3 regions of the Pseudomonas fluorescens group sp. PF-69 genome follow, and region 1 is predicted to be linked to each of the others. Evidence: predicted binding sites of a transcription regulator. Region 1 holds the regulator's gene; each other region holds the start of a gene.

Region 1 (9,479 bases):
GCTTGATCCGCGCATCCAGCAAGTCACCGTCAGTATGGCGGGTGTCTGGGAACGGATTCTGGTGGCCTCCACCGACGGCGGGCTGGCGGCGGATGTGCGACCTCTGGTGCGTTTCAATGTCAGCGTGATCGTCGAGCAGAACGGCCGTCGTGAGCGCGGCGGGCATGGCGGTGGCGGTCGCACCGATTACCGTTATTTCCTCGCCGAAGATCGCGCCATGGGCTATGCCCGTGAAGCGCTGCGACAGGCGCTGGTCAACCTGGAGGCCATTCCGGCGCCGGCCGGTACGTTGCCGGTGGTGCTTGGCTCCGGTTGGTCGGGTGTGTTGCTGCACGAAGCGGTCGGCCACGGTCTGGAGGGAGATTTCAACCGCAAGGGCAGTTCAGCCTACAGCGGACGCATGGGCGAGATGGTTGCGTCCAAGCTTTGCACTATCGTCGATGACGGCACCCTGGCGGGGCGTCGTGGCTCCTTGAGCGTTGACGACGAAGGTACGCCGACCGAGTGCACGACGCTGATCGAAAACGGCGTACTCAAAGGCTACATGCAGGACAAACTCAACGCGCGCCTGATGGGCGTGGCCCGTACGGGTAACGGCCGTCGCGAATCCTACGCGCACCTGCCAATGCCGCGCATGACCAACACCTACATGCTCGCCGGTGAAAGCGATCCGGCCGAAATCATCGCCTCGGTGAAGCGCGGTATCTATTGCGCCAACCTCGGCGGCGGCCAGGTGGACATCACCAGCGGCAAGTTCGTGTTCTCCACCAGCGAGGCGTATCTGATCGAGGACGGCAAGATCACCGCTCCGGTCAAGGGCGCGACCCTGATCGGCAACGGGCCGGAAGCCATGAGCAAGGTGTCGATGGTCGGTAACGACCTGTCGCTGGACAGCGGTGTGGGGACGTGCGGCAAGGATGGGCAGTCGGTGCCGGTGGGTGTCGGCCAGCCAACGCTGAAAATTGATGCGATCACCGTGGGTGGCACGGGCGCGTAAGGCGTGGAGCTGCGGGTGAGCCGCCAGGCGACTCACCCGATCAGAGTCTCAGCGCAGACCGCGTTGAGTCTCGTCCAGCTCACGGATGTACTTGAAGATTTTGCGGCTCGATGCCGGTGGCTTGTTGGTCGCCAATTCGTGCTGGGCCTGACGGATCAGGGAGCGCAATTGCTGGCGATCAGCCTCCGGGTAGTCGATGACGAACTTTTCCAGGACTGCATCGTCGCCAGCGATCAGGCGATCACGCCAGCGCTCCAGGTTATGGAAGCGTTCGTTGTATTGGCGAGTGGAGGCATCGAGTTGATCGAGCAAGACCAGAATGGCGTCAGTGTCCTGATCGCGCATCAGTTTGCCGATGAACTGGAGGTGCCGTTTACGCGCGATGTTCGCCGTGTGCTTGGGCGCATCGGCCAAGGCCCGGCGCAAAGCGTCGGTCAAGGGCAGTTTTGCCAGCAAGTCAGGCTTGAGTGTCGTAAGGCGTTCGCCAAGGTCAACCAGAGCATGCAGCTCGCGTTTGACCTGGGATTTGCTTTTTTCTCCCGTATCGAGGGAGTCGTCGTAAGAATCAACCATGGTGGCCGTCCGCAAAGAAACGCCGCCATGATAACCAGTCGGGGGCCGCTTGTCCGGCCCGGTCGCTCGATGACCTATACCGAAAGCAGAATTTGAGTGGAGAACAGCATGAGTGCAGTTGAAAGCGTCGGCCCACAAGCGTTGCCGGCACTGCAAGAACAAGTCGAGCAGATCATCGCTGAAGCCAGGCGCCAGGGGGCCAGTGCCTGTGAAGTGGCGGTATCCCTGGAGCAGGGTCTGTCGACTACGGTGCGCCAGCGCGAAGTCGAAACCGTCGAATTCAATCGTGATCAGGGTTTTGGCATCACCTTGTACGTTGGCCAGCGCAAGGGTTCGGCCAGCACCTCGGCCAGCGGTCCGGAGGCGATTCGTGAGACCGTGGCCGCCGCCTTGGCCATTGCCAAACACACCTCGGAAGACGAAGCGTCGGGCCTGGCGGATGCCGCTCTGATGGCTCGTGACGTTCAGGATTTCGACCTGTTCCACCCATGGGATATCACACCGGAGCAGGCAATCGAGCAGGCGCTGGCCTGTGAAGCGGCCGCATTTGCTGCCGACAGCCGGATCAAGAATGCCGATGGCACTACGCTGAGCACCCATCAAGGCTGCCGTGTCTATGGCAACAGCCACGGTTTTATCGGCGGTTATGCGTCGACCCGGCACAGCCTGAGCTGCGTGATGATCGCCGAGGCCGATGGTCAGATGCAGCGCGATTATTGGTATGACGTGAACCGCCAGGGCAATTTGCTGGCTGATCCGGTGAGCATTGGCCAGCGTGCCGCACAACGGGCGGCAAGCCGTCTCGGCGCGCGTCCGGTGCCAACCTGCGAAGTGCCGGTGCTGTTTTCCGCGGAGTTGGCCGGTGGTTTGTTCGGTAGCTTCCTGTCGGCGATTTCCGGCGGCAGCCTGTACCGCAAGTCATCGTTCCTTGAAGGCACCCTGGGTCAGAAGCTGTTTCCTGAATGGCTGACCATCGATGAGCGTCCGCACTTGATGCGTGCCTTGGGCAGCGCGGCCTTCGATGGCGATGGTCTGGCGACTTACGCGAAGCCGTTCGTTGAAAAGGGCGAGCTGGTGTCTTACATCCTCGGTACTTACTCCGGTCGCAAGCTCGGCATGCCGAGCACCGCGAATGCCGGAGGCGTGCATAACCTGTTCGTCACCCATGGTGATGAAGATCAGGCGGCCTTGCTGCGTCGCATGGGGCGTGGCCTGCTGGTGACCGAATTGATGGGGCAAGGCCTGAACATGGTCACGGGCGACTACTCCCGTGGCGCGGCCGGTTACTGGGTCGAGAACGGTGAAATCCAGTTCGCGGTCCAGGAAGTGACCATTGCCGGCAACATGCGTGACATGTTCAAGCAGATCGTTGCCGTGGGTAACGACCTGGAGCTGCGCAGCAACATTCGTACGGGTTCTGTGCTGATCGAGCGAATGACAGTGGCGGGCAGCTAAACCCGCTCGTCACAAAAAAGGCGCGCCACCTGATTGGGTGGTGCGCCTTTTTTATTGGGCTACTGAGCGGGTTTGGTCTGGATTGGCGTTTACTCGCCTTCGTCGAAATAACGGTTGATCAAGTCTTTCAACGCATCCAGTGCACGTTGCGCGTCTTCGCCTTCGGTGCTGATGTAGATTTTGGTGCCCTTGCCAGCCGCGAGCATCATCATTGCCATGATGCTTTTGCCGTCGACCGTGGATTCCGGAGTGCGTCCGACTCTGATCGTGCAGTCCTTGAACTCACCGGCGACTCCGACGAATTTTGCAGAAGCACGGGCATGCAGGCCCAGCTTGTTGATGATTTCGATTTCCTGAGCAGGCATCGCGGTGTGAATCCTTTAGCTGAGGTCGCGGTGGCGAACCTGGACGTTCTTCAGGGATTGTTGCAGCGTCTTGCCTAAACGTTCGGTCAGGTAGACGGAGCGGTGATGCCCGCCCGTGCAGCCAATGGCAATGGTGACATAGGCGCGGTTGCTGGCGGCAAAGCGGGGCAACCATTTGAGCAGATAGGTGGAGATGTCCTGGAACATCTCTTCTACATCCGGCTGGGCTGCGAGGTACTCGGCAACGGGTTGATCAAGCCCGGACTGCGCTCGAAGCTCGGGTTTCCAGTAGGGATTGGGCAGGCAGCGCACGTCGAATACCAGGTCGGCATCCACTGGCATGCCACGCTTGAAACCAAAGGACTCCACTAGGAATGCCGTGCCGGGTTCCGGCTGGTTCAGCAAGCGCAGTTTGATCGTATCCCGTAGCTGATACAGGTTGAGGTTGGTGGTGTTGACTTTGAGATCGGCAAGGTCGGCGATGGGGCCGAGCAGGCTGGTTTCATCGTTGATCGCTTCAGCCAGCGAACGATTGGCACTGCTCAGCGGGTGACGACGACGGGTTTCCGAAAAACGCTTGAGCAAGGTTTCTTCGTCGGCATCCAGGTACAGAACATCGCACTGGATATGCCGGCTGCGGACTTCTTCGAGCAATTCGGGGAATCGCGACAAGTGACTTGGCAGGTTGCGTGCATCAATGGACACGGCCACCAGCGGCTGTGCCAGTTCGGTGTGGATCAATGCGCGTTCGGCGAGTTCCGGCAGCAACCCGGCGGGAAGGTTGTCGATGCAGTAGTAGCCACTGTCCTCGAGTACATCAAGGGCGGTGCTTTTACCTGAGCCGGAGCGGCCACTGACGATGATCAAGCGCATGGTTACTGACCGTTTTGCTCGTCCAGGACAACCTGATACAAGGCTTCATTGCTCGGGGCGCTGCGCAGTTTTTCGCGCACTTCCTTGCGGTCGAGCATGCTGGCAATTTGGCGCAAAAGCTCCAGGTGCGCATCGGTAGCGGCTTGCGGGACCAGTAGAACGAACAACAGGTCAACCGGTGCGCCGTCGATGGCGTCGAAATCTATGGGGGCATCGAGGTGCATCAGGGCACTGATGGGTGAAGAGCAGCCCTTCAGGCGACAGTGGGGAATGGCGATGCCGTTACCAAAACCCGTCGAGCCGAGTTTTTCACGGGCAATCAACGCCTCGAAGACATCTTGCATCTCCAGATCCGGCACTTCCCGGGCGATCAGGTTGGCAATTTGTTCGAGGGCTTTCTTTTTACTGCCGCCCGGCACGTTCACAAGGGAACGGCCGGGGGTCAGGATGCTTTCAAGTCGGATCATGGGTTGGGGGTGTTAACGACCGGTAGCGCCCTGTAGGAGGCTCTGGGTCTTTTCCTTATGCTTTTTGAGTTGTTTATCCAGCTTGTCGGTCAGTGCGTCGATCGCCGCGTACATATCGGTATGTTCCGCGTTCGCGACCACTTCATTGCCGGGAATATGCAGCGTGGCTTCGATTTTCTGCTTCAACTTTTCGACGGTCATCGTGACCTGTACGTTGGTGATCTTGTCGAAGTGCCTCTCTAACCGTTCGAGTTTTTCGCCGATGTAGGTGCGAAGAGGTTCGGTCACTTCCAGTTGGTGTCCACTGATGTTGACTTGCATACAGCTTCTCCTTCGTTGCCAGTGCATAAAGCGGTAGATCAAATGATCTACCACTGGAACGCTGTGGCGTGGCTCTACATCAACCGCTTGCGTTCGCTCGAAGGCGCGATCCCCAGGGATTCGCGGTACTTGGCGACGGTGCGGCGAGCCACCTGAATGCCTTGTGCCTCCAGTAAACCAGCGATCTTGCTGTCACTCAACGGCTTTTTCTGATTTTCCGCGGCAACCAGTTTTTTGATGATCGCGCGGATCGCCGTGGACGAGCATTCGCCGCCTTCGGAGGTGCTGACATGGCTGGAAAAAAAGTACTTCAGTTCATATATGCCCCGAGGGGTATGCATGAATTTCTGTGTGGTCACCCGTGAAATTGTCGACTCGTGCATGCCAACCGCCTCGGCGATGTCATGCAGGACCAGCGGTTTCATGGCTTCGTCGCCGTATTCCAGGAAGCCGCGCTGATGCTCGACGATCTGGGTGGCAACTTTCATCAGGGTTTCATTGCGGCTTTGCAGGCTCTTGATGAACCAGCGGGCTTCCTGCAACTGATTGCGCATGAACGTGTTGTCGGCGCTGGTGTCGGCGCGACGCACGAAGCCGGCGTACTGGGCGTTGACCCGAAGACGCGGAACCGATTCCTGGTTGAGTTCCACCAGCCAGCGCTCGTTGTCCTTGCGCACGATCACGTCGGGAACCACGTATTCGGCTTCAGTGGATTCGATTTGCGAGCCCGGGCGCGGATTGAGGCTCTGAACCAGTTCGATCACCTGGCGCAGCTCATCTTCCTTGAGCTTCATGCGGCGCATCAGCTGGCTGTAATCGCGGCTGCCGAGCAAGTCGATGTAGTCGGTGACCAGGCGCTTTGCTTCGGCGAGCCAAGGAGTTTTAGCTGGCAACTGGCGTAATTGCAGCAGCAGGCATTCGCCCAGGTTGCGGGCGCCGATCCCGGCGGGTTCGAATTGCTGGATACGGTGCAGGACGGCTTCGATTTCGTCCAGCTCGATGTCCAGCTCCGGGTCGAAGGCTTCGAGGATCTCCTCGAGCGTCTCGTCCAGGTAGCCCTGATTGTTGATGCAATCGATCAGGGTCACGGCGATCAGGCGATCGGTGTCGGACATGGGCGCCAGGTTCAATTGCCACAGCAAATGGCTTTGCAGGCTTTCACCGGCCGATGTGCGGGTGGTGAAATCCCACTCGTCGTCATCGTTGCTCGGCAGACTGCTGGCGCTGGTCTGGTAAACGTCTTCCCAGGCGGTATCGACGGGCAGTTCGTTGGGGATACGCTCGTTCCAGTCGCCTTCCTCGAGGTTATCAACCGTCGGTGCGCTTTCCTGGTAGGAGGGTTCCTGAATGTCGGGGTTGGGTTTCTGTTCGACGTTGTCGGCCAAGGGGTCGCTGTTATCGAAGTCGTCGCCTTCTTCCTGGCGTTCGAGCATCGGATTGGACTCCAGGGCCTCCTGGATTTCCTGTTGCAGGTCCAGGGTCGACAATTGGAGCAGGCGGATGGCCTGTTGCAGCTGCGGTGTCATCGTCAGCTGCTGGCCCATTCTCAAGACTAGCGATGGTTTCATGGCAGGGGCTAAACACCTTATTCGCCGGCGCACATGCGCCATCCACTACAGGGCGCCGGAGCGCCAAACATAAGCAAATTATATGCCTGAAACTGAAGTGTTTGCCTAGAGCGCTGTAACAATAAAAAAGTGTTGATTTTTTATCGAGACAAGCGCTCGGTCGACTAGCCAGACACCTCGGTGCTTACAGGCGGAACTCATGGCCCAAATACACTTCCTTGACCAGATCGTTGGCCAGGATGGTTTCAGCGTCGCCTTCGGCGATCAATTGGCCATCGTTGACGATGTAGGCGGTTTCACAGATGTCGAGGGTTTCACGGACGTTGTGGTCGGTGATCAGCACGCCAATGCCTTTGGCCTTGAGGTGATGAATGATCTGTTTGATGTCGCCGACCGAAATCGGGTCCACGCCGGCGAAGGGCTCGTCGAGGAGGATGAATTTCGGGTTGGTGGCCAATGCCCGGGCGATTTCCACGCGGCGGCGTTCACCACCGGACAGGCTCATGCCGAGGTTGTCGCGGATGTGGCTGATGTGGAATTCCTGCAGCAGGCTTTCCAGCTCCTTGCGGCGACCGGCTTTGTCGAGTTCCTTGCGGGTCTCGAGGATCGCCATGATGTTGTCGGCGACCGAGAGTTTGCGGAAGATCGACGCTTCTTGCGGCAGATAGCCGATACCGGCCTTGGCGCGGCCGTGCATTGGCTGGTGGCTGACGTCCAGGTCGTCGATCAGTATGCGGCCCTGATCGGCCTGCACCAGGCCCACGATCATGTAGAAGCAGGTGGTCTTGCCGGCACCGTTAGGGCCTAGCAGGCCAACGATCTGACCGCTGTCGATGGACAGGCTGACATCACGGACGACCTGGCGGCTCTTGTAGCTCTTGGCCAGATGCTGAGCTTTCAGAGTTGCCATTACTGGGCCTTTTGCTCGTCGGTTTTCTTCTTCGGCTGGATCACCATGTCGATGCGCGGACGCGCTTCGGTGACCTTGTTGCCTGTTGCACGGCCAGCGCTCGCAAGCTTCTTGACGGTGTCGTAGACGATTTTCTCGCCCTGGGTGGTGTTGTTGTCCTTGTCGACGACTTTGGCGCGATCGATCAGTACGACGCGGTTTTGCGCGGCGTGGTACTGGATGGTCACTCCCCAGCCCTGGACGGGCTTGGTGTCGCCCTGGGCTTGCAGTTGTTCGAAGTAGGCGAGATTGCCCACAGAGGTCACCACATCGATATCGCCGGTCGGCGTGCGAGTGATGGTCACGGTGTTGCCGGTGACTTTCATCGAGCCCTGGGTAATGATCACGTCACCTTTGTAAGTGGCAATGCCATTCTTGTCGTCCAGTTGGGCGTCATCGGCTTGAATGCGGATAGGCTGCTCTTGATCGTTCGGCAGAGCCCAGGCGCTCAGGCTTCCCAGTGCTGCGACCAGACTGAGCAAAATAGGGAGGGTTTTAACGAGCCTCATACTGTCCTCTTACGTTCGAAAGCAGGTGTATCCTGCTTTCTTTCAAATACGCTTTCATTCCGGTACCGGTCGATACGCCGCCAGCGCCGTCGATTCTAACGGGTTGCTCGGTCTGCGCATATTGCTGCTGCGGGAACACTGTCATTCGAGTGGTGGTGATCAGGGTTCTGCGGTTTTTTTCGTCAAAGCGCGTGATGCGTACCGAATCGATCAATTCAACCTGCGTGCCGTCCGGGTTGACCTCACCCTTTTCGCTCTGGACGTGCCACGGGAACTCGGTGCCGCGGAACATGTTCAGGTCAGGGTTGGTCAGCAGCGTGACTTCGCTTGCTTTCAGGTGCTCGACCTTGTCGGAAGTCATTTCGTATTGAAGCCTGCCATCGGGCAGGAACTGCACGCTGTGGGCGTTGGTGGCGTAATAATCGATTTCGCTTTCGTCGACATGCGCGATCGGCTTGTCGAGGAAGCGTTCCGGGCTGATGTTCCAGTAGCCGACCGCGGCGAAAATCGCCGCAATGCAACCGAACACCAGAATGTTGCGAATTTTTTTGTTCAGCATGGTTTGGCTCACAGGTACGCGGCGTTGGCCGCATCGAGACGGCCCTGGGCGCGCAGGATCAATTCGCAGAATTCGCGGGCGGCACCCTCGCCACCGCGGGCCTGGGTTACTCCGTGAGCGTGTTCACGCACAAAGCTTGCGGCATTGGCCACCGCCATGCCCAGGCCGACGCGGCGAATCACCGGCAGGTCCGGCAAGTCGTCGCCTAGATAAGCGACCTGCTCATAGCTTAGGTTGAGTTGGCCGAGAAGCTCGTCGAGCACCACCAGTTTGTCTTCGCGCCCCTGGTACAGATGCGGGATGCCGAGGTTTTTCGCCCGTCGTTCAACCACCGGGGTTTTGCGGCCGCTGATGATCGCGGTCTGGACGCCGGCCGCCATCAGCATCTTGATGCCCTGGCCGTCGAGGGTATTGAAGGTCTTGAATTCGCTGCCGTCTTCGAGAAAGTACAGGCGCCCGTCGGTCAGGACGCCATCGACATCGAATACTGCCAGTTTGATCTGTTGGCCGCGTTGCAGCAGGTCCGCGCTCATTACATTACTCCTGCACGCAGCAAGTCGTGCATGTTCAAGGCGCCGACCGGGCGGTCTTCGCTGTCGACCACGACCAATGCGTTGATTTTATGATCTTCCATGATTTTCAGGGCCTCGGCGGCGAGCATCTCGGCGCGGGCGGTCTTGCCGTGCACGGTCATGACCTGATCTATCGTGGCGCTATGGATGTCGACGCTGCGGTCCAGGGTGCGGCGCAAGTCGCCGTCGGTGAAGATCCCGGCCAGCTTGCCGTCGGCCTCCAGGATGACTGTCATGCCAAGGCCCTTGCGGGTCATTTCCATCAGCGCAT
Region 2 (9,479 bases), 750 kb from region 1:
CGACAGGCGCGGAATGTGGATGCGGATCACGTTGAGGCGGTGGAACAAGTCCTCACGGAATTTCCCGGCGTGCACCAGGGTTTCCAGATTCTGGTGCGTTGCGGCGATGATTCGCACATCGACCTTCACCGGCACGTGACCACCGACGCGATAGAACTCGCCATCGGCCAAGACCCGCAGCAGCCGAGTCTGGGTGTCGGCCGGCATATCGCCGATTTCATCGAGGAACAGCGTGCCGCCGTCCGCCTGCTCGAAACGCCCGCGCCGCAGGTTGGCCGCGCCGGTGAAGGCGCCTTTCTCGTGGCCGAACAGCTCGGATTCCATCAGGTCTTTGGGGATCGCCGCCATGTTCAGCGCAATGAACGGCGACGCCGCGCGCGGACTGTGACGGTGCAGGGCGTGGGCCACCAGTTCTTTACCGGTACCCGATTCGCCATTGATCAGCACGGTGATGTTGGAGTGGCTCAAGCGCCCGATGGCGCGAAACACTTCCTGCATCGCCGGCGCTTCGCCGATGATTTCCGGGGTGCGGGTCAGGGTCGGGGCGACTTCGAGTCCTTGCTGTTCCTGGGCGTGCTGGTTGGCGCGCTTGACCAGGGACACCGCCTCGTCGACATCGAACGGCTTTGGCAGGTATTCGAACGCACCGCCCTGGTAGGACGCGACAGCGCTGTCCAGATCGGAGTGCGCGGTCATGATGATCACCGGCAGCCGTGGGTGTTGTTCGCGAATCCGTGCCAGAAGGTCCAGGCCGCTGGCGCCTGGCATGCGGATGTCGGAGATGATCACGTCCGGCTGCTGGCGAGCCAGGCGGCTCATCACGCCATCGGCGCTGTCGAAGCTTTGCGTGGTCATGCCTTCTTGCTGCAAGGCTTTTTCCAGGACCCAACGGATAGAACGGTCGTCATCGACGATCCACACGGTTTCACTACGGCTCATGTCGATGTGGCTCCTTGTTCCAGTGGCAGAAAGATCGAGAAAGTGGTGTGGCCCGGGTGGCTGTCACACTCGATCAGGCCCTGGTGCTGGCTGATGATGTTCTGGGTAATGGACAGGCCCAGCCCGGTACCGTCCGGACGGCCGCTGACCATGGGAAAGAAAATGGTTTCCTGTAGTTCCGCAGGAATGCCCGGGCCGTTGTCGATGATTTCGATCTTGGTTACCAGACGATGGCGTACGTGGCCGATGGTGAATTGGCGCATGGCACGGGTGCGCAGCGTGATGCGGCCCAGGCGCAGCTCGTTCTGGCTGCTGATCGCTTGCATTGCGTTACGCACGATGTTCAGCACGGCCTGAATCATTTGCTCGCGGTCGATCAGGACGTCCGGAATGCTTGGGTCGTAATCGCGCACCAATGTGATGCAGCCCTGACTTTCGGCCTCGACCAAGTGACAGACGCGCTCCAGCACTTCATGGATGTTGCACATGGCCAGCGACGGCAGTTTGTTGGAGCCGAGCATGCGATCCACCAGATTACGCAGGCGATCGGCTTCTTCAATGATCACGTTGGTGTAGTCGCGCAGGCTTTCTTCCGGCAGTTCGCGAGCCAGCAATTGTGCGGCGCCACGAATCCCGCCCAGCGGATTCTTGATTTCGTGCGCCAGGCCACGCACCAGCATCTTGCTGGTTTCCTGTTTCGACAGCTGCGCTTCTTCCTTGGTGATCCGCAGCAAGCGGTCACGGGGATGGACTTCAAGCAACAGCAGGGTATCGCCATTGCTCAGGATCGGCGTGACCGCGTAGTCGACCGTCAGGGTCTGGCCGGTGAGGGCGGTGAGCATGGCTTCGCGCTTGGTGAACGGATGCGCCTGCTGCACCGCCTGGCGCAAGGAGTTCAGCGCCTCGGTGGACTCGGTGAACAGCTCGCTGATGAACTGCCCGTGGCTGCGCTGGCCGCTGATGGCCAGGAGCATTTCCGCGGCCGGGTTCATGTACTCAAGGCGCAATTCGGCATCGAGCAGGATGGTCGCCGTGGTCAGGTTGTCGAGTAGCAAGCGGTGTAGTGCGTCACTGATGGTCATTCAGGACCTCTTTTGGCGCATGAATAAAAAGCCGATGCGAGGAAACTGCAAAAACCAAACCAAGGCTCCGAAAAGAAGCGTCGAACCCCTGAAACAGGCGCTTGACGCTCGATTGCGTGGCGCTCTGCCAGCTTTTGCGGGTACTTTCGAACCAAAATGGGTTGGATTTAGACGTGAGTGCAACCATTCGCACCAATATAGTGCGCAAACCTGAACGAGGTGAGAAGAAGCTCCCAACGGACTTTTCGGTGGCAGGTTGGCCGCTGAAGACCCGATTCCGCCAACGTGAGGCGGCAAGCGATCAGTGCCAGGCGTTCAACGCTTATGCATCCGTTGCAGGGTAAAAGTCACGGTTGGGCTTTGCTGTATGACCGTATCGCCGTCGATCACTTGCACGGCGAGACGATGCTGGCCGCGATCGATATTCACCAGTTGCAGGATCGGTACGTTGCCGGGCTGGCCGTACGGTTGATCATCCAGCCATAGTCTGAGCAGATGCGTTCCTTGCAGGCGGGGCTTGATCAGCACGTTGACGTTGAAGGTGCCGTCGTTGGCGCGCAGGGCTTCGGTGGTAGGAAGACCGGTGAGTTCCAGTACCTCGTAGGCGCTCCGGGGCTGCTCGCTGGAGTGTCTCTGTGGGGATGGAGGCGCAGAGGGCGGGGGCTTAACGCTATTGATAGGCGGAAGTTCGACGGGCAGAGCCTTGACGCCATCAGGCGGTTGATTGCTGTAGGCCGTGTTGCCGTCGGCGTCGGTGTACTTGTAGATCTGCGCGGCGGCGGGCAGGGCGATCAGCAGCAGAGAGAACAGAAAACAACGACCCATGACATTGACCGCAATCGAAAACATTGGGGGGCAGCATAGGTCAGGGCGGTGGGTTGGCCCAAGTCGTTATCATTTCGGAATGAATAGCCCAAGGTTTCAGGCGTCGAAAATCCCACAGGGATTTTCATCGGCCATTGAATCGTGTGCATAAAAAAGGCCTTCCGAAGAAGGCCTCTTTTTGTCACGCCGCTTGCGCAGGCGCTACCGGATTAGCAGCTGTAGTACAGCTCGTATTCCAGTGGGTGTACGAAGGTACGAACCTTGATTTCTTCTTCGCTTTTCAGAGCGATGTAAGCGTCGATGAAGTCGTCGCTGAAAACGCCGCCTTTGGTCAGGAACGCACGACCTTTGTCCAGCTCTTCCAGGGCTTCTTTCAGGCTGCCGCAAACTTGTGGGATCTCTTTCGCCTCTTCAGGCGGCAGGTCGTACAGGTTTTTGTCAGCTGCATCGCCAGGGTGGATCTTGTTCTGGATGCCGTCCAGGCCAGCCATCAACAGTGCGGCGAACGCCAGGTACGGGTTGGCAGCCGGATCCGGGAAGCGCGCTTCGATACGGCGGGCTTTCGGGCTCGACACGTATGGAATACGGATCGAAGCGGAACGGTTGCGAGCCGAGTAGGCCAGCATTACTGGAGCTTCGAAACCTGGTACCAGACGCTTGTAGGAGTTGGTAGCCGGGTTGGTGAAGCCGTTCAGGGCCTTACCGTGCTTGATGATGCCGCCGATGAAGTACAGGGCGGTATCGGACAGGCCGGCATAGCCTTCGCCTGCGAAGGTGTTCTTGCCATCTTTCCAGATGGACATGTGTACGTGCATACCCGAGCCGTTGTCGCCGTACAGAGGCTTAGGCATGAAGGTAGCGGTACGGCCGTAGGCATCGGCAACGTTGTGCACGACGTACTTCAGGGTTTGGGTTTCGTCGGCTTTCTTCACCAGGGTGTTGAACTTGACGCCGATTTCGTTCTGGCCGGCAGTTGCCACTTCGTGGTGGTGAACTTCGACGGTCAGGCCCATTTCTTCCAGTGCGTTGCACATGGAGGTACGGATTTCGTGGTCGTGGTCGAACGGTGGAACCGGGAAGTAGCCGCCTTTGACGCCTGGACGGTGGCCCTTGTTACCGCCTTCGATGTCCTGGTCGGACATCCAGGAACCTTGTTCGGAGTAGATCTTGAACATGGAGCCGGAAATGTCGGACTTGAACTTGACCTGGTCGAAGATGAAGAACTCTGGCTCTGGACCGGCGAACACGGTGTCACCGATACCGGTGGCTTTCAGGTGCTCTTCAGCGCGCTTGGCGATCGCACGTGGGTCACGATCGTAGCCTTGCATGCTCGAAGGTTCGATGATGTCGCAGACCAGGATCAGGGTCGGCTCTTCGGTGAACGGGTCGAGAACGGCAGTGGAATCGTCCGGCATCAGGATCATGTCGGAGGCTTCGATGCCTTTCCAGCCAGAGATGGAAGAACCGTCGAACATCTTGCCGACTTCGAAGAAGTCTTCATCCAGCGCGTCGCGAGCCGGCATGGTCACGTGGTGCTGAGTGCCTTTGGTGTCCGTGAACCGCAGATCAATCCACTTGACGTCATGATCTTTGATGAGTTGAACCGACTTCGACATAGTGTCCTCCGGGTGGCTTAGGGCTGGTAGTGGATGCCCTTAAATGTTTGTGATGCCGGCGCGAATACTCTGCCAAGGCAACCTGCCTCACAAGGGAGCAAATTGCATGCCAGTGCCCCAGCATGGGTTTTTTGCCCCAATTTCACGCTTATAGAGGTGCGAGGCCTATAAAAGCTTCAATTAGCGCCCCTTAATGTGGCGCTCAAGCCTGGAAATGACCTGTTTTGGTGCGTGCAAAACCTTCTGCACATTAACTGGTTAAACCTTGAGCAATTTCCGCTATAATCCGCGCCCCCCTTTTTCGGCTGGCCCAGCGCGCGCTGTTTTCATGAAACTAATCGTAAAAGTCTTTCCCGAGATCACCATCAAGAGCCGCCCGGTACGGATGCGTTTCATCCGCCAATTGGCCAAGAACATCCGTGCCGTGCTCCGCGATCTGGACCCGGCTGTGGTGGTGAACGGTGTGTGGGACAACCTCGAGCTGGAAACCCGTGTCAGCGACCCCAAGGCCCTGAAGGAGATGGGCGAGCGCCTGAGCTGCATGCCGGGCATCGCGCACTTCCTGCAGATCGACGAATACCCGCTGGGCGATTTCGACGACATCGTCGAAAAGTGCAAGCAGCACTCCGGTGATGCACTGGCCGGGAAGATTTTCTCGGTGCGCTGCAAGCGCGCCGGCAAGCACCCATTCAGCTCGATCGATATCGAGAAATATGTCGGCAGCCAGTTGCGCCGTCAGTGCGGTGCCGCCGGGATCGACCTGAAAAAGCCGGAAATCGAAGTCCGCATCGAAGTTCGCGACCAACGGTTGTTCGTGATCCACAGCCAGCACAACGGCATCGGCGGTTATCCGCTGGGCGCGCTGGAGCAGACGCTGGTCTTGATGTCCGGCGGTTTCGACTCCACAGTCGCCGCCTACCAGATCATGCGCCGTGGCCTGATGGCCCATTTCTGCTTCTTCAACCTGGGCGGCAGGGCCCATGAACTGGGCGTTATGGAAGTCGCGCATTTCATCTGGAAGAAGTACGGCAGCTCCCAACGCGTGTTATTTGTCAGTGTGCCGTTCGAGGAAGTGCTGGGAGAAATTCTCGGTAAAGTCGATAACAGTCATATGGGCGTAGTATTGAAGCGTATGATGTTGCGCGCTGCGTCCCAAATCGCCGATCGCCTGCACATTGACGCATTGGTTACCGGTGAAGCGATTTCCCAGGTTTCGAGCCAGACACTGCCGAACCTGTCCGTGATCGACTGCGTGACCGACAAACTGGTGCTGCGCCCACTGATCGCCAGCCACAAGCAGGACATCATCGACCTGGCCAACGAAATCGGTACCGCCGACTTCGCCCGGCACATGCCGGAGTACTGCGGGGTCATTTCGGTGAATCCCAAGACGGCGGCCAAGCGCCATCGGGTGGAGCACGAAGAGAAAGAATTCGACATGGCGGTGCTTGAGCGTGCGCTCGAGAACGCCAAGCTGGTGCCGATCGATCGCGTGATCGATGAATTGGGCCAGGACGTTCAGATTGAAGAAGTCAGCGAAGCGCTGGCCGGTCAGATCGTGATCGACATCCGCCACCCGGATGCCGCCGAGGATGACCCGCTGGAACTCGCTGGTATCGAGGTACAAACGATGCCGTTTTATGCTCTGAACGCTCGTTTCAAGGAACTGGACCCTACTCGCCAGTACCTGTTGTATTGCGACAAAGGCGTGATGAGTCGCCTGCATGCCCACCATTTGCTCAGTGAGGGGCATGCCAATGTGCGCGTTTATCGACCGAGCTAAGTGCCCGGGGCTGTTTGCCTGTGGCTTGCGTCACCGGCCCCCCGACGCCGCCGTCAAGCTGTAACGGCTTTCACGGACGCTACTGTTAATCGCTGCCACGACCTGTCAGCACACCGAATCCTCTGATCGAGATACACAAGTGATCGAAAATCTACGCAACATCGCCATCATTGCCCACGTTGACCATGGTAAAACCACCCTGGTAGACAAACTCCTGCGTCAATCCGGCACCCTGGAGCGCAACGAGCTCAACGACGAGCGCGTGATGGACTCCAACGACCAGGAAAAAGAGCGCGGTATTACCATTCTGGCGAAAAACACCGCCATCAACTGGAACGGCTACCACATCAACATCGTGGACACCCCGGGCCACGCCGACTTCGGCGGCGAAGTTGAACGCGTAATGTCGATGGTCGACTCCGTTCTGCTGCTGGTTGACGCTCAAGACGGCCCTATGCCGCAAACCCGTTTCGTGACCAAGAAGGCTTTCGAAGCCGGCCTGCGTCCAATCGTGTGCATCAACAAGGTTGACCGTCCAGGCGCGCGTCCGGACTGGGTTCTGGACCAGATCTTCGACCTGTTCGACAACCTGGGTGCCACCGAAGAACAGCTGGACTTCAAAGTCGTCTACGCCTCGGCCCTGAACGGTATTGCCGGTCTGGACCACAACGAAATGGCTGAAGACATGACCCCGCTGTACCAGTCGATCGTCGACAACGTACCTGCGCCGGCCGTTGACCGTGACGGTCCGTTCCAGATGCAAATCTCCGCACTGGACTACAACAGCTTCCTGGGTGTTATCGGTGTTGGCCGTATCGCTCGTGGTCGCGTCAAGCCGAACACTCCGGTCGTGGCGATCAGCGCCGACGGCAAGAAGCGTAACGGTCGTATCCTGAAGCTGATGGGTCACCACGGTCTGCACCGTGTCGACGTTGAAGAAGCCGCTGCCGGCGACATCGTGTGCATCAGCGGTATGGACGAGTTGTTCATCTCCGACACCCTGTGCCAGCTCGACACCCCGGAAGCGATGAAGCCTCTGACCGTTGACGAGCCAACCGTTTCCATGACCTTCCAGGTAAACGACTCGCCTTTCTGCGGTAAAGAAGGCAAGTTCGTGACTTCCCGTAACATCAAGGAACGTCTGGACAAAGAGCTGCTGTACAACGTTGCACTGCGCGTTGAAGAAGGCGACTCGGCTGACAAGTTCAAGGTTTCCGGCCGTGGTGAGCTGCACCTCTCGGTACTGATCGAAACCATGCGTCGCGAAGGCTTCGAAATGGCTGTAGGTCGTCCGGAAGTGATCATCCGTCTGGTTGACGGCGTGAAGCACGAACCGTACGAAAACGTGACCATCGACCTGCCGGAAGAATCCCAAGGCAAGGTGATGGAAGAGATGGGCCTGCGTAAGGGCGACCTGACCAACATGGTGCCGGATGGCAAGGGCCGTGTACGTCTGGAATACAACATCCCTGCTCGCGGTCTGATCGGTTTCCGTAACCAGTTCCTGACCCTGACCAACGGTGCTGGCATCCTGACTTCGATCTTCGACCGTTACGACGTGATGAAGTCCGGCGACATGTCCGGCCGTCAGAACGGCGTTCTGGTTTCGGTTGAAACCGGCAAGGCGCTGACCTACTCCCTGGAAACCCTGCAGGCGCGTGGCAAGCTGTTCGTTGAACACGGTCAGGAAATCTACAACGGCCAGATCGTTGGTCTGAACAGCCGTGACAACGACCTGGGCGTTAACCCTACCAAGGGCAAGAAGCTCGACAACATGCGTGCTTCGGGTAAAGACGAAACTATCGCTCTGGTTCCACCTGTTCGTTTCACCCTGGAACAGGCTCTGGAATTCATCCAGGACGACGAGCTGTGTGAAGTGACGCCTAAGTCCATCCGTCTTCGCAAGAAGATCCTGGACGAAAGCGAGCGTACCCGCGCTGCCAAGAAAGCCAAGGCGTAACATTTAGCCTGGCTCAACGAAAACGCCCCCGGTCGAAAGGCCGGGGGCGTTTTTGTTTGTCTGGATTTTTTTGCGTTGTGGGTACTGGCCTCATCGCGAGCAGGCTCGCTCCCACAGGGGGTTATGCCGTACACATGATTCATGTTCGGCACCCGTCAGTGTGGGAGCGAGCCTGCTCGCGATGAGGTCGGATCAGGCAATGAAATTCCTGATCAGAATTTCTCTAATGTCCGACTGTTGCTGGTCTCGCGCACAACTTCTTTCGGCTTGTACGCGCAATACCCCGGCCGCGGGCCGATTTTCGGGTGGTTTCGGCAGGTGTCCGGGCGCTTTTCATAAATAGTGCACAGACGGCTCTTACGATCCAGGTACAGGCAATCGTTGTTGCTCATGCGCTGAAGGGTGAAGATCTCGGACTTCTGGTTGTAGCGCTCGACGATCCCTTCCTTCTGCAGGCGCTTGGCGATGTTCTTCGGCGGGTCGCCGCGCTCGAACTCGTCGACGATGCCGATACGGATCAGATCCTTGATCTTGACCTCGACAGGCAGCGTGCAGCAGCTGGATATGCAGGAGCCGCACATCGGAGCAGAGTACTTGGCCCAGGTATCGAGTCGGTCGATCTCCGCGGCGGCGATCAGGTTCGGCTTCATCATCGGTTGTTACCAGCATGCATCAGGGCGCGCGATCATACCGGGACTGGTGGATTTTTGAACAACCTTTCGCCAGATTTTTTGCGTTGGACGGTCGATTGGCCATAAATTCGGCACGGCCCCTGCATTGATTCCAGCACACGACAATGTATTAACGACCTAAGTCGCACTAACAGGAAAAACTGCCGAACCAGAGCCTCTACCGCCTGTCAGACCGTCTAGGCTCAGACAACCCAACGCTCGCTCGAGGTCTTATTGATGACTCAAGAACCACTTGTTCGCGAAGCAGAGGTGGCCGCATTCCGCGACGCCGTCTTGACCAAGCTCACTTACGCGGTGGGCAAAGACCCGGATCACGCCTTCGACCATGACTGGTTCGAAGCCATTGCGCTGGCGGCGCGTGATCACATGGTCGAGCACTGGATGGACCATACGCGCCAGATCTACCGCAAGGGTCAGAAGCGCGTTTACTACCTGTCCCTGGAATTCCTCATCGGCCGCTTGCTCTACGACAGCCTGAGCAACCTCGGTTTGCTGGACGTGGCGCGTGAAGCGCTGACCGAGCTGGGCGTCGACCTTGAACGCATTCGCTTGCTGGAGCCCGACGCGGCGCTCGGCAATGGC
Region 3 (9,479 bases), 3.0 Mb from region 1:
GTCGATCCTGAATATTCGCGCATCACGTAGTACAAATGCTGACGCTGACTGGCGGCATGCACTTCGGGGAAATGACGCCCGGCTACACGCTTGAGAAACCATTCTTCCGACAACAACGCTTGCCCGGCCGAATGATCGTCGCGCAAGTGGGCGGGCAGGGTTTTCAGCAGCCAGGGCTGTCGCTGACTGTCACGCACGCGATAAAGCAGGGATTGCTGGCTCTGGCCGACGATCCCTTCGACCTGCCAGCCCTCGAAATCCTGGCCCGGTTTCAGTGCGGGCGGCAGCGGCCATTGCTGCAGTTGAATCAACGCATCGCCGATGCTGGTTTCACCCAGGGCATCGACCCGTACCAGCAAGGCGCTGGCATTGTCCTGGCTGCCGGCCAGGTGCGCGGCATTGACCAGGGTTTGCGCCGCGCTGTGCAGGTCCGGTTGGTCCCGCAGAATCGCGGCAATGGCCGTGTCGCCCAGGACTGCCCAGACCCCGTCGCTGAGCAACACAAAGCTTTCATCGCGGCGCAATTCGCCGTCGAGGAAGTCCAGCACCAGGTGCTGATCGAGCCCCATCGCTCGTTTGAGCACATGCTGCATGCCCGGCTGGTCCCAGACGTGATCCTCGCTGATGCGCTGCAACTGATCGGCATGCCAGCGATACACTCGACAATCGCCCACGTGGGCCAGGGTGAAGCGCCGACCGCGCATGACCAATGCGCTGACCGTGGTCAGCAGCGGTTGTCCACCGCCGTTGGCCTGCAGCCAGCGGTTCTGCGCCAGCAGCAGGCGATCCAGCGCCTGGGCGACGCCCCAGGTTTCCGGGGTGGCGTAATAATCCAGTGCCAGTGCCTGCAAGGTGGAACGAGCGGCCAGCCCACCGTCGGCGCACTGGCTGACACCGTCGGCGATGGCGAACAGGTAACCCTTGCTCGCCGCCAGCGCCGGGGCCGGTGTGACCAGCCGCAACGCGTCCTGATTTTCTTCGCGCGGGCCGATGGCGCTGGCTTCGGCGAAACTCAGTTGCAGGCTCATCGCCGGCTCAGACCCGTGCAGCGGTCACGGCAGCCGAACCCCAGGTGGTTCTCCAGCGACGTTTCACCCCGTGCAGGCCGAACCAGGCGAGGACGCCGAGGCTGGCGAACAACCACAGTGCCATTTGGTAGCTGCCGGTGCTTTGCTTGATCGCGCCCATGCCGGCCGCCAGGGCAAAACCGCCGATGCCGCCGGCCATGCCGATCAGGCCGGTCATCACGCCGATTTCCCGACGAAAGCGCTGTGGCACCAACTGGAACACGGCGCCATTGCCCGCACCAAGGCCGAGCATGGTGCAAACGAAGAGTGCCAGCGCAGCGTAGGAACTCGGAAGGTTGAATCCGACGGCAGCAATGCAGATCGCGGCCACGGTGTACATCGCCAGCAGGGTGCGGATGCCGCCGAAACGGTCAGCCAGGGCACCGCCCAAGGGGCGCATCAGGCTGCCGCCGAACACGCAGGCGGCGGTGTAGTAGCCGGCCGTCACCGGGCTCAGGCCGTATTGATCGTTGAAATAGCCGGGCAGGGCGCTGGCCAGGCCAATGAAGCCGCCGAAGGTCACGCTGTAGAAAAACATGAACCACCAGCTGTCGCGGTCGCCCAGGGCCTTGAAGTAGTCGGCCATCGACTTGGCTTTCGGCCGCTCAGGCGCGTTTTTGGCCAGCCAGGCGAAAACGATCAACGACAGGATCAGTGGAATGAGGGCAAAGCCGAACACGTTGCTCCAGCCATATGCAGCCGCCAGAACCGGTGCAATCAACGCGGCGAACACCGTGCCCGAGTTACCGGCGCCAGCGATCCCCATGGCCTTGCCTTGATGTTGCGGCGGATACCATTGCGACGCCAGCGGCAGGGCCACGGCGAACGACGCACCGGCCATACCGAGGAACAGCCCCAGAACCAGGGCCTGCTCGTAGCTGTGGATGCCCAGTTTCCAGGCACCGAACAGGGCGCAGATGACGATCACCTGGCCAATCAGGCCAGCGGTTTTCGGCGACAGGCGATCAGCCAGCATGCCCATGATGAAGCGCAGTACCGCACCGGCCAGAATAGGCGTGGCCACCACCAGCCCTCGCTGTTGTGTGGTCAGGTGCAGGTCGGCGGCGATTTGCACGGCCAGTGGGCCAAGCAGGTACCAGACCATGAAGCTCAGATCGAAATAGAGGAAGGCTGCGAACAGGGTCGGGGTATGGCCGGATTTCCAGAAGCTTGAATTCATCGCGCACCTCAGCTGATAGGAGTCTCGAACGGGAGTCATGCAGGTGGGGCGCCTTGAGGGCTGCACCACCAGCCCCGGGCAATGGGGCCAAAACAAAAAAACGCCGCCACCTGATTCGCCTTGGGGCAAATGAGGTGAGCGACGTCTTTGTCGTAGGTGGGGCAACCGCCGTTGGTTACCTGTGGAAATTACTTAGCGAGATCTGTGCCAATACCGTGAAACCGAGTGAAGGCCATCGCGAGCGGGCTCGCTCCCACAAAAGAGCTGCACAACGTTACAACTGTGGGGAGCTTGCTCGCGATGCAGCAGGGCTTCAGCCGAGCAGTTCACTCATGGCGATGATCTGCTCCGCCACCTGAATCAGTTTCTGTTGGCGGCTCATGGCCTGGCGGCGCATCAAGGTGTAGGCCTCTTCTTCGTTGCAGTCCTTCATTTTCATCAGCAGCCCTTTGGCCAGCTCGATGCGCTTGCGCTCGGCGAGCTGCTGGTCGCGGGCGTGCAGTTGCGCGCGCAGGGCCTGGTCGCTTTCGAAGCGCGCCATGGCCACGTCGAGAATCGGCTGCAAGCGCTGAGCGTGAATGCCTTCGACGATGTAGGCACTGACCCCGGACTTGATCGCCTGGCGCATCACGTCCGGGTCGTGTTCGTCGGTGAACATCACGATCGGTCGCGGTTGGTCGCGACTGACCAGCACCACTTGCTCCATCACATCGCGGCCCGGTGACTCGGTATCGATCAGAATCACATCCGGACGCACCGTTTCGACGCGCCCGGGCAGGTCGATGGTCAATCCTGATTCGTCGATCACCTCGAAGCCGGCCTCGGTCAGTGCCGCCTTCAGGCGCCCGACTTTTTTTGCGGTGTCGTTGATCAGCAGAATACGCAGCATGTTCGCAATCTCCTGTCAGCGGCTGGCCAAGCGGTGCGAGCTGTCGCTCATGGCGTGCAGTTTAAAACTGCGGGCATAACCGGCAGGGTCCGAGCCGTCCCAGACCTTGCCGTCGATCAACTGGCTGCTGCGCATCTCTTTGCCCGGTGCGGCGACGCCGACGGCGCTGGCGGCCTCACGATACAAGTCTAGTTGTTGCACCTGACGGGCCACCGCAAGGTAGTCCGGATCGTCGCGCAAGAGTCCCCAGCGACGGAACTGGGTCATGAACCACATGCCATCGGACAGGTACGGCAGATTGACCTCACCCTCACCGTGGAAGCGCAGGGCGTGCGGATCCTGCCAGCGATTGCCGAGACCGTCGTCGTAGTCGCCCAGCAGACGCGGTTCGATGCATTCCAGCGGCGCATCGAGGTATTGCGCGGCACTGAGCAATTGCGCGGTGCTGCGACGATTTTCAGTGCTTTCTTCGATAAAACGACTCGCCTGCAGAATCGCCATCACCAATGCGCGGGCGGTGTTCGGGTATTGCTCGACGAACGCGCGGGTGCAGCCCAGGACTTTTTCCGGGTGATCGGGCCAGATGGCCTGGGTGGTCGCCATCGTGAATCCGAGGTTCTGTTGCACCGCACTGGCCGACCAGGGCTCGCCCACGCAGAAACCGTCGATGCGCCCCGCTTGCAGGTGCGCGACCATTTGCGGCGGCGGCACCACTACGCTCTCGACGTCCTGCAACGGGTGAATGCCCTGACTGGCGAGCCAGTAATACAGCCACATGGCGTGGGTGCCGGTGGGGAAGGTCTGGGCGAAGGTGAGTTTTGGGCGACTTTGGTGCACGTGCCGGTTCAGTGCTTCAGGACTGGTCACGCCCAGCGCTTGCAAGCCGTGGGAGAGGTTGATGCTCTGGCCGTTCTGGTTCAGCCCCATCAGCACGGCCATGTCCGTTGGCGCTACACCGCCGATGCCCAGGTGCACGGCGTAGATCAGGCCATAGAGGCTGTGGGCGGCGTCGAGTTCACCACTGACCAGTTTGTCCCGCAGGTTGGCCCAGGATGACTGGCGCTTGAGGTTCAAGGTCAGGCCGTAAGGCTGGGCGAAGCCCTGGGTGGCGGCGACCACGACCGAGGCGCAGTCGCTCAGGGCCATGAAGCCGAGGTTGATTTCGGACTTTTCCGGGGCATCGCTGCCATTGACCCAGGCCAGCGGGCCGGCTGATGGTTCGTTCATTGCGTCTTCACCTTGCAAAAAAAAAGCGCCGTCCCGCGTCCTTGCACGCGCAAGGCCGGATGACGACGCCATTGTCCTGGCACTCATCCCGCCGTTGGCATGAGTGCTGATGTCAGGATCGGTGCAAGGCATATGCCATCGTCCGTTGATTGAATCGCGCGCCTCGCCTGCGGGCCGCTTGCCCGGCTATAATCGCTGCCACTTTTCATAGCCCAGAGTCAAACCCGCCCATGTACACCCTGGCCCGTCAGCTGTTGTTCAAACTTTCCCCGGAAACCTCCCACGATCTGTCCCTGGACCTGATCGGCGCGGGCGGGCGTCTGGGGCTCAACGGCTTGTTGTGCAAGGCGCCGGCGAAGGTGCCGGTGACGGTTATGGGCCTGGACTTTCCGAACCCGGTGGGCCTGGCGGCCGGTCTGGACAAGAACGGCGCGGCCATCGACGGTTTTGCGCAGCTGGGTTTTGGCTTTGTCGAAATCGGCACCGTCACCCCGCGTCCACAACCGGGTAACCCGAAGCCACGCCTGTTCCGCCTGCCGGAAGCCGAGGCGATCATCAATCGCATGGGCTTCAACAACCTTGGCGTCGATCACCTGCTGGCCCGCGTCGCCGCGTCCAAGTACAAAGGTGTGCTGGGCATCAACATCGGCAAGAACTTCGATACTCCGGTCGAGCGCGCGGTCGACGATTACCTGATTTGCCTGGACAAGGTTTACGCTCATGCCAGCTATGTGACGGTCAACGTCAGCTCGCCGAACACGCCAGGGCTGCGCAGCCTGCAATTCGGTGACTCGCTCAAGCAACTGCTGGCCGACCTGGCCACGCGTCGCGCGGAACTGGCGCTGCGCCACGGCAAACACGTGCCCCTGGCGATCAAGATCGCGCCGGACATGAGCGACGAAGAAACCGCGCAGGTCGCGCAAGCCTTGATCGATACCGGGATGGACGCAGTCATCGCCACCAACACCACCCTGAGCCGTGTGGGCGTCGAAGGCATGGAGCATGGTGACGAGGCGGGCGGTCTGTCCGGCGCACCGGTTCGCGACAAGAGCACCCACACCGTGAAAGTACTCGCGGCAGAGTTGGGTGGTCGCTTGCCGATCATCGCCGCGGGCGGCATCACCGAAGGCAAACACGCGGCGGAGAAAATCACCGCAGGGGCGAGCCTGGTGCAGATCTACTCGGGCTTCATCTATAAAGGGCCGGCACTGATTCGTGAGTCGGTAGACGCCATCGCAGCGCTGCGTTGATCCCTGTGGCTATGCCGATGAGTTTTGAACAGGCATAAAAAAGGGCTCCTCTAAGGAGCCCCTGGGCCGGAGCCCGCCGTCCGGATGGGACGTGCGTGGTTAATTCGTTACGTAATCAGATTGTCGTGTCGGAGTGTGTGCCCTGTATTAGCCGACGGCGTGAAGTTCGTTGAGTCTGTGGATTCCCGCAGTGCCGGTCATACCGTCCCAGTTGTCGCCGCGTCCTTCTCGCCAGCCGTTGATCCAGGCTTGGCGTACCGACGGTAGAGTAAATGGGCAAAGCTCACGGGATTTGCCACCAACGCCATATTGATATCCGCGCAAAAACGCTCTTTCCAACGGATCACGCTTAAGTCTTCTCATAGGGTGTAGCCCTCACTTGTTGACTGTTTTCATCGCGTCGACCTCAATTGAGGTCAGGCAGAAAAACTCTGCCGTTGGGGGCTCGCTGCCGGCGTGGCGAGCCAAGGTGTTGGCGTCGTTGCGGCGCCAACCTGAGTTGAGTTCTAACCAATGCGTCACATCGAGGGAATGATCGTTTTGTCATAAGGACGTAACGATAAAGATGCTATGGCCATAAGTAACACGATGATTGCCCCGTATTTATTGACCAAAGCCCTGTATGATCGGCCCCCCGCAGGATGCCGGGGTTAATCCTTTGGTGAGAATGTCTCGCGTTGCAGTGCGGGATTATTCGACGAAGGGTCGACTTATGACATTTTGTTGCATCAACTTTTTTATCTGTCCTTGCATCTAAGCTCATTTAACCCGAGCAGCAGGGGTGGAACGGCACACCTTCGTGCCACGCGGGCGCTCTTCGAGAAAAGCGCCTGATTGAAAACCGGGCCGGCAATGCGTTGCCGGCTCACTCAGCTAAAGGCTCTGGAACTCCCATGTCCGATCGTTTCGAACTCTTCCTCACTTGCCCCAAAGGCCTCGAAGGCCTGCTCATCGAGGAAGCCGTCGGGCTTGGCCTTGAGGAAGCACGTGAGCACACCTCTGCCGTGCGCGGCATGGCCACCATGGAAACCGCTTATCGCCTGTGCCTGTGGTCGCGTCTGGCGAACCGCGTGCTGCTGGTGCTCAAGCGCTTCCCGATGAAGGACGCCGAAGACCTCTATCACGGCGTACTCGATATCGAGTGGCAAGACCACATGCTCAACGACGGCACCCTGGCCGTCGAGTTCAGCGGTCACGGCTCGGGCATCGACAACACTCACTTCGGTGCCTTGAAGGTCAAGGACGCCATCGTCGACAAACTGCGCACTCCCCAGGGTGATCGCCCGTCCATCGACAAGCTCAACCCGGACCTGCGCATCCACCTGCGTCTGGACCGTGGCGAAGCGATCCTGTCCCTCGACCTGTCCGGCCACAGCCTGCACCAGCGCGGCTACCGCCTGCAGCAGGGCGCGGCGCCGCTGAAGGAAAACCTCGCGGCCGCCATCCTGATCCGTTCCGGCTGGCCACGTATCGCGGCCGAAGGCGGCGCACTGGCGGACCCGATGTGCGGTGTCGGTACATTCCTCGTCGAAGCTGCGATGATCGCCGCCGACATGGCACCGAACCTGCGCCGCGAGCAGTGGGGCTTCACCGCGTGGCTCGGCCACGTGCCGGCGCTGTGGAAAAAGCTGCATGAAGAAGCCGTCGAGCGTGCGGCGGCCGGTCTGGCCAAGCCACCGCTGTGGATTCGCGGCTACGAAGCCGACCCGCGCCTGATTCAGCCGGGCCGCAACAACGTCGAGCGTGCCGGCCTGAGCGAGTGGATCAAAATCTACCAGGGCGAAGTCGCGACCTTCGAGCCGCGCCCGGACCAGAACCAGAAAGGCCTGGTGATCTGCAACCCACCGTACGGCGAGCGTCTGGGCGACGAGGCGAGCCTGCTCTACCTCTACCAGAACCTTGGCGAACGCCTGCGCCAGGCCTGCCTGAACTGGGAAGCGGCCGTGTTCACCGGCGCGCCGGACCTGGGCAAGCGCATGGGCATCCGCAGCCACAAGCAGTATTCGTTCTGGAACGGCGCCTTGCCGTGCAAACTGCTGCTGATCAAGGTGCTGCCGGACCAGTTCGTCACCGGCGAGCGTCGTACCCCGGAACAGCGTCAGGCCGAACGTGAGCAAGCGGTCTACGATCAGGCACCAACCGAGCCGCAAGAGCGCAAGTACAACAAAAACGGCAATCCGATCAAACCGGCGCCGGCACCTGCGCCGGTGATCGAGCAGCCACGCCTGAGTGAAGGCGGGCAGATGTTTGCCAACCGCCTGCAAAAGAATCTCAAGGCGCTGGGCAAGTGGGTCAAGCGTGAGGGCATCGATTGCTACCGCGTCTACGATGCCGACATGCCGGAATACTCCATGGCCATCGACCTGTATCACGATTGGGTCCACGTTCAGGAATACGCCGCGCCGAAATCCATCGACCCGGAAAAGGCGTCGGCGCGCATGTTCGATGCCCTGGCGGCGATTCCGCAGGCCTTGAACATCGACAAGAGTCGCGTGGTGGTCAAGCGCCGCGAGCGTCAGAGCGGCACCAAACAGTACGAACGTCAGGCTGCGCAGGGCAAGTTCGTCGAGGTCAATGAAGGCGGCGTGAAGCTGCTGGTGAACCTGACCGATTACCTCGACACCGGCCTGTTCCTCGATCACCGGCCGATGCGCATGCGCATTCAGAAAGAGGCCGCCGGCAAGCGTTTCCTCAACCTGTTCTGCTACACCGCGACCGCCAGCGTTCATGCGGCCAAGGGCGGCGCGCGCAGCACCACCAGCGTCGACCTGTCGAAAACCTACCTGGACTGGGCGCGCCGCAACCTGTCGCTGAACGGTTTTTCCGACAAGAACCGCCTGGAGCAGGGCGATGTGATGGCCTGGCTGGAAAATGCTCGCGAAGAGTACGACCTGATCTTTATCGACCCGCCGACCTTCTCCAACTCCAAGCGCATGGAAGGGATCTTCGACGTACAACGTGACCAGGTGCAGTTGATTGACCTGGCCATGGCACGTCTGGCGGCAGGCGGGGTGTTGTACTTCTCCAACAACTTCCGCAAGTTCGAGCTGGAACCCAACCTCAGCGAGCGTTATGCGGTCGAGGAAATCACCGCCCAGACCATCGATCCGGATTTCGCCCGTAACGGCAAGATCCATCGTGCCTGGAAAATCACGGCCCGCTGACACCGGAAGATTGGATCCACAGAGCCTTGATTTTTAAAGGCTCTTGGATTCCTTCCGCACTGGTCAAATTAGTGGCTAATAGCTATAACTCCTCTCAGGGCCAAAAGGGCTTTCCTGCACCTGGCGTTTTGAGTTGCGTTTATGTCGTTGCACGCCGCGCGCCCAAAGATCCTGGGTTTTATCAGCGAAGACGTGTCGGCCTGGCTGGTCGCGCTGCTGGTATTGCTCGTCGGCGGGGTCCTCACCGGGTTGCTCGCCTGGTCGACCCTGAACCTGTTTCACCATCAACTGCGGCAACGTTTCCAACTGCTGGCCAGTGAGCGTTACAGCCGTATCGAAGAGCGTTTTGAAGACCAGGAACAGCGCCTCGATGGCCTGCGCCGGTTCTTTGCCAATTCCGATGCAATCTCCCGTGAAGAATTCAACGGCTATACACAGCCTCTGTTACGCCGTACCCAAGCCTATTCGTTCGCCGAACGCATCAGTGGCGACCAGCGGGCGGCGTTCGAGCATCGGGTGCGGGATGAGGGCCTGACGAATTTCACAGTGCGCGAGCTCACCGCCGACGGCCAACTGCAACTGGCCGGCGAGCGTGATGAGTACGTGCCGGTGCTGTACAGCCAGACACAAAGCAAACTTGGGGCGCCGCTTGGCTATGACTTGCTGGCCCAGCCCTTGCGGCGCGCGACCCTGGAGCGGGCC

Evidence for each region. The regulator sigma-54, encoded in region 1, starts transcription at its own class of promoters, with help from an activator protein. The targets are predictions, from matches to a motif close to ANTGGCATNNANNTTGCTNT.
Region 2: glnA (type I glutamate--ammonia ligase) is a predicted target of sigma-54. The motif match lies at 4,557-4,576, and genes of this name have one in related genera.
Region 3: ACX3YF_RS16575 (CmpA/NrtA family ABC transporter substrate-binding protein) is a predicted target of sigma-54. The motif match lies at 4,484-4,503, and genes of this name have one in related genera.

The regions. Positions count from the first base shown of each region.
Region 1 covers NZ_JBTMNC010000001.1:527,059-536,537, reverse strand. Annotated here, with positions in the region: gene tldD (metalloprotease TldD) at 1-997, shown strand, start outside; gene yjgA (ribosome biogenesis factor YjgA) at 1,046-1,570, opposite strand; gene pmbA (metalloprotease PmbA) at 1,679-3,025, shown strand; gene ACX3YF_RS02515 (HPr family phosphocarrier protein) at 3,115-3,390, opposite strand; gene rapZ (RNase adapter RapZ) at 3,406-4,263, opposite strand; gene ptsN (PTS IIA-like nitrogen regulatory protein PtsN) at 4,266-4,730, opposite strand; gene hpf (ribosome hibernation-promoting factor, HPF/YfiA family) at 4,743-5,051, opposite strand; gene ACX3YF_RS02495 (RNA polymerase factor sigma-54) at 5,126-6,619, opposite strand; gene lptB (LPS export ABC transporter ATP-binding protein) at 6,804-7,529, opposite strand; gene lptA (lipopolysaccharide transport periplasmic protein LptA) at 7,529-8,077, opposite strand; gene lptC (LPS export ABC transporter periplasmic protein LptC) at 8,064-8,636, opposite strand; gene ACX3YF_RS02475 (KdsC family phosphatase) at 8,645-9,169, opposite strand; gene ACX3YF_RS02470 (KpsF/GutQ family sugar-phosphate isomerase) at 9,169-9,479, opposite strand, start outside.
Region 2 covers NZ_JBTMNC010000001.1:1,274,491-1,283,969, reverse strand. Annotated here, with positions in the region: gene ntrC (nitrogen regulation protein NR(I)) at 1-939, opposite strand, end outside; gene glnL (nitrogen regulation protein NR(II)) at 936-2,021, opposite strand; gene ACX3YF_RS05755 (DUF4124 domain-containing protein) at 2,337-2,846, opposite strand; gene glnA (type I glutamate--ammonia ligase) at 3,056-4,462, opposite strand; gene thiI (tRNA uracil 4-sulfurtransferase ThiI) at 4,791-6,245, shown strand; gene typA (translational GTPase TypA) at 6,385-8,205, shown strand; gene ACX3YF_RS05735 (YkgJ family cysteine cluster protein) at 8,418-8,858, opposite strand; gene ACX3YF_RS05730 (glycogen/starch/alpha-glucan phosphorylase) at 9,114-9,479, shown strand, end outside.
Region 3 covers NZ_JBTMNC010000001.1:3,547,800-3,557,278, forward strand. Annotated here, with positions in the region: gene ACX3YF_RS16560 (protein kinase domain-containing protein) at 1-1,028, opposite strand, end outside; gene ACX3YF_RS16565 (nitrate/nitrite transporter) at 1,036-2,247, opposite strand; gene ACX3YF_RS16570 (ANTAR domain-containing response regulator) at 2,561-3,136, opposite strand; gene ACX3YF_RS16575 (CmpA/NrtA family ABC transporter substrate-binding protein) at 3,152-4,363, opposite strand; gene ACX3YF_RS16580 (quinone-dependent dihydroorotate dehydrogenase) at 4,594-5,613, shown strand; gene rmf (ribosome modulation factor) at 5,761-5,976, opposite strand; gene rlmKL (bifunctional 23S rRNA (guanine(2069)-N(7))-methyltransferase RlmK/23S rRNA (guanine(2445)-N(2))-methyltransferase RlmL) at 6,507-8,777, shown strand; gene ACX3YF_RS16595 (sensor domain-containing diguanylate cyclase) at 8,919-9,479, shown strand, end outside.